DNA from 2 places in the Nonomuraea sp. NPDC050783 genome. Region 2 is predicted to be linked to the other one. Evidence: predicted binding sites of a transcription regulator. Region 2 holds the regulator's gene; the other holds the start of a gene.
What was found. Region 2 encodes HrcA, which represses chaperone genes, less so after heat shock. Its sites were predicted from a motif close to TTGGCACTCTCNNNNNGAGAGTGCCAA; they were not measured.

Region 1 (2,394 bases), on a different contig from region 2:
ATCGCCTTGCGGCGGTCGCCGAAGCCGGGGGCCTTGACGGCGACGGAGGTGAAGGTGCCGCGGATCTTGTTGGTGACCAGGACGGCCAGGGCCTCGCCCTCGACGTCCTCGGCGACCACGAGCAGCGGCTTCTTGGTCTGGGCGACCTTCTCCAGCAGCGGCAGGAAGTCCGCGATGGAGGAGATCTTGCCCTGGGTGAGCAGGATGTAGGCGTCCTCCAGGACGGACTCCATCCGCTCGGGGTCGGTCACCATGTAGGCCGACAGGTAGCCCTTGTCGAACTGCATGCCCTCGGTGAACTCGAGCTCCATGCCCATGGCGTTGGACTCTTCGACGGTGAGGACACCGTCCTTGCCCACCTTGTCGAACGCCTCGGCGATCAGCTCGCCGATCTTGGCGTCCTGGGCGGAGATCGTCGCGACGTTGGCGATCTCCTTCTTGTCGCCGACCTCGCGGGCCGTCGCGAGCAGCTTGTCGCTGACGGCCTTGGCGGCCTGGTCGATGCCGCGCTTGAGCGACAGCGGCGAGGCGCCGGCGGCGACGTTGCGCAGGCCCTCGCGGACCATGGCCTGGGCCAGGACGGTCGCGGTGGTGGTGCCGTCGCCCGCGATGTCGTTGGTCTTGGTGGCCACTTCCTTGGCGAGCTGGGCGCCGAGGTTCTCGTAGCGCTCCTCCAGCTCGATCTCACGAGCGATGGTCACGCCGTCGTTCGTGATCGTCGGAGCACCGAACTTCTTGTCGATGACGACGTTGCGGCCCCGCGGGCCCAGGGTTACCTTCACGGCGTCCGCGAGGGCGTTGACGCCACGCTCAAGGGCGCGGCGCGCGTTCTCGTCGAACTCCAGGATCTTCGCCATGCTGAAAGTCCTCTCCTGGCGTCGAAAGCCCCGGCCGCCCGCAAGAGCGCCCGGGGCTCGACGCGTCCGGCCTACTTCTCGATGATCGCGAGAACGTCGCGGGCGGAGAGCACGAGGTACTCCTCGCCGCCGTACTTGACCTCGGTGCCGCCGTACTTGCTGTAGAGGACGATGTCGCCCTCGGAGACGTCGAGCGGAATCCGCTTCTCGCCGTCCTCATCCCAGTTGCCGGGGCCCACCGCGAGCACTCGGCCCTCCTGCGGCTTCTCCTTGGCGGTGTCCGGGATGACCAGGCCGGAAGCGGTGGTCTGCTCGGCCTCAAGCGGCTGGACCACGATGCGGTCGCCGAGCGGCTTAACGGGAACCTTGGTGGCGGTCGTCACGATCGGACCTCCCCTTCAGATGTGAATGATCAGAAGAGGCGACCAGCTGGGCCTGCCGTCGCGGGTGTCAGACCTGCCTCGTCGCACGTTGGCACTCTCAAGGGGAGAGTGCCAACAGGAAACATATGCAAGAGGGCCTTGACAGTCAACACGAACGCGTCCGCGTCTGCTGACAGCGATCAGAACTCCAGGTGACGTTCAGGCGTACGAGCCCTCCGCGAGGTCCGCGACGACGCCGGGGCGGCTGGGGTTCCAGCCGAGCTCCCGGCGGGTACGGGCGGCGCCGATCCGCTGGCTGAGGGCCAGGGCCTCGGCGAAACCCGCCCCGAGCACCCGCGCGGCCTCCTCCAGGGGCCAGGGCTCGGCGGCCTCCTTCACGCCGGCGGCGCGGGCGGCCGCCTCGGCCACGGCGGTGACGGGCACGGCCTCCTCGCTGATGGCGTGGTAGACGGACGGGCCGCCCCGCTCCACGGCCGCGACGATCAGCTCGGCCAGGTCGTCCACGTGGACGAACGTCCAGGTCGGCACCCGGTCGCCGGACGTGACGTACACGCCGGCGCCGCGCTCGGCGGCCTGGGCGCGCAGGAGCGCGGGGATGCCCGCCCCCCGGCCGTGCACGACGCCGGGCCGCACCACGGAGCCGCCGCCGCCGATCACCAGCCGCTCCACCTCGTCCCGGTACGCCACGAGCTGAATCGGCCGGGTCGGGCTGTCCTCGTCGCCCCCGTCGATCTCGCCGAGCACCCACACGCCGCTGACGTAGACCAGCCGCTTCCCTTCGGCGGCGGGCACGCCGATGGCGGCGAGGTCGGCGTCCCGGTCGCCGGTGAGCTGGCCGGCGTGCACGACCACGTCCACGTCGGGCGTGACCGCGGCCCGCAGCGCGGCGGCGTCGGCCAGGTCGCCGTGGCGCTCCTCGGCCGCGCCGGGCACCCGCCTCGCGCCGTCCGCCGCCGGGCGGACGAACGCCACCACCTCGTGCCCCTCCCCGGCCAGCCGCTCCACCACGGCCGCCCCGATGTAACCGGTCGCGCCGATCACCAGCACTCTCATCGTCCCACCTCAAAAATTTCGACATCGAAGTTTTCTGCGCCGAACGGTATACCACGACGTCGAACATTTCAATGTCGTACGATTGACGGCATGGATGACGC
Region 2 (2,394 bases):
AGAAGGCGTCCATGATGTCGCTGAACGGGAAACCCGCGCCGAAGCCGCCGGCCCCCGCGCCCGCTCCCGCGCCGCCGCCGAAGGGGTCGCCGCCCAGGTCGTACATCTGGCGCTTGTTCGGGTCGGACAGCACCTCGTAGGCCTGCGTGATCTCCTTGAACCGCTCCTGGGTGGCAGGATCGGGGTTCACGTCGGGGTGCAGCTCGCGGGCGAGCCGGCGGTACGCCTTCTTGATCTCGTCCTGACTCGCGTCACGCCGCACCCCGAGGGTGGCGTAGTAGTCACTGTTTGCCACTTATCGACCTCTTATGATGCAGCCAGGATCTGGCTGACGTAGCGAGCCACCGCGCGCACGGCGCCCATCGTCACGGGATAGTCCATCCTGGTGGGGCCCAGCACACCGAGCCGGGCCAGTTGGTTGTCGCCAGAACCGTATCCGGTCGCGACCACGGATGTGCCCCGCAGGTAGGGGTTTTCCGAGCCGATTCGCACGGTGAGCGCCGACGGGGTGTCGGGTGAGGTGTCGCCGAGCAGCCGCATGAGCACCACCTGCTCCTCCAGGGCCTCCAGCACGTCGCGGAGGCCGACGGAGAAGTCGGCGCCGGCGAGGTTGGCGGCCCCGGCGAAGACGATCTTCTCGTCGTGCCGCTCCACCAGGGTCTCCAGCAGCACCGACAGGATCGTCGCGGCGACCGGCCGGTCTTCGGCGGGCAGCCGGCCGGGCAGGTCGGAGACCAGCTCGGGGACGCTGCTCAGACCGCAGCCGTCGAGACAGGAGTTGAGCACCGCGCGCAGGTGCGCGATGCGGGTGTCCTCCACCGCCTCGGGGAGTTCGATGACCCGCTGCTCGACGCGCCCGGTGTTGGTGATCAGCACCAGCATCACGCGGCGGTCGCTCAGCGGCACCAGCTCGACGTGCCGGACCGTCGAGCGGGTCAGTGTCGGGTATTGGACGACGGCCACCTGCCGGGTGAGCTGCGCGAGCAGCCGCACCGTGCGGGTGACGACGTCGTCCAGGTCGACGGCGCCGGCCAGGAACGTCTCGATCGCCCTGCGCTCGGCGCTCGACAGGGGCTTGATCTGCGAGAGCCGGTCGACGAACAGGCGGTAGCCCTTGTCGGTCGGCACGCGGCCCGCGCTGGTGTGGGGCTGGGTGATGTAGCCCTCCTCCTCCAGCGCGGCCATGTCGTTCCTGATCGTCGCCGGGGAGACCTTCAGATTGTGGCGCTCGGCCAGCGCCTTGGAGCCCACCGGTTCGTTGGTGGACACGTAGTCTTCGACAATGGCGCGGAGCACCGCCAGCTTACGATCGTCGAGCACGTGCTCACCTCCTGCCTCTGCCCTTACCGGGGAACGCGATGCCTAGCACTCTGTGTTCCCGAGTGCCAAGTGTACGGCTCTCGCCCACAAGGTGCGATAACACCGGCTCCCATCCTGCTGCTAGCGACTTACAAGCGGCAGGCTTCACACTTGCGGACATGTCGGACGAAGTTCAGCGCCCGCAGTACGGACCGCCACCCGGGCAGGTTCCGTACCACGGTCAACCCTCACACCCTCCTCAGCCCGGTTACGGCATGCCGCCGCAGCCGTACGAACCGCCGCCTCAGTACGGACAATACGGCCAACAGCCTCATTTCCCACCGCAAATCAATTCCAAAGCCATCAAACCCAGCCTCTGGTGGGTCACCCTGGCCTGGCTCGTCGCGGTGCTCTGCGGCATCGCCGGTGTCGTGCTCTTCGTCGGCGGCATCGTCGGCAGCGTGAACGACCTCGCGCCGACCAGGACGTTCGCGCCCGGCGAGAGCGTCACGGTCGCCGCCGACCCGGCCGACAAGCCGGCCGTCTACATCTCCACCGACACCCCGGTGAACTACACCTGCCAGATCTCCGGCGGCTCCGGCCAGGCCAAGCTGGCCAAGACCACCGGCACCCAGACGGTCACCGTCAACGGCGCGCGCTGGGAGCAGATCCTCGTCGTCAACGCCCCCGCCAAGGGCGACTACACGCTGACCTGCGCCAACCAGGAGTCGGCCACCGTGAGGTACGGCGTGGGCAAGCCGCTGTCCTCGGCCGCGGGCGGGATCGTCGGCGGGACCGCGGCGCTGCTCGGCATCCCCGGCGCGGGCGTCCTCGTCGCGATCGTCGTCACCGTCGTCGTCCTGATGCGCCGCAGCTCGGCACGCAGGCGCCTTGCGGTAGCCGGGTGATTTGCTACGGTCCCCCCTGTGTACGAGGGCGATGTTCTGGCGAGTAACTGGCGGCGGCCCGGCAAGGGCAAGATCCCCAAGGTGCCCGCCGAGCCGGATCTCGTCGTGGAGGACGCCGACAGCGGCTTCTGCGGCGCGGTGGTGGCCTGCGACAAGGAGGCCGTCACGCTGGAGGACCGGTTCGGCA

Region 1: the regulator HrcA is predicted to act here: its motif matches at 1,329-1,355, upstream of groES (co-chaperone GroES).

The regions. Positions count from the first base shown of each region.
Region 1 is NZ_JBFAHK010000001.1:56,058-58,451, reverse strand. Features, by position in the region: gene groL (chaperonin GroEL) at 1-857, opposite strand, end outside; gene groES (co-chaperone GroES) at 929-1,243, opposite strand; gene AB0H75_RS00335 (NAD-dependent epimerase/dehydratase family protein) at 1,439-2,293, opposite strand; gene AB0H75_RS00330 (MarR family winged helix-turn-helix transcriptional regulator) at 2,384-2,394, shown strand, end outside.
Region 2 is NZ_JBFAHK010000002.1:321,992-324,385, reverse strand. Features, by position in the region: gene dnaJ (molecular chaperone DnaJ) at 1-295, opposite strand, end outside; gene hrcA (heat-inducible transcriptional repressor HrcA) at 307-1,320, opposite strand; gene AB0H75_RS06375 (hypothetical protein) at 1,707-2,207, shown strand; gene AB0H75_RS06370 (DUF3097 domain-containing protein) at 2,226-2,394, shown strand, end outside.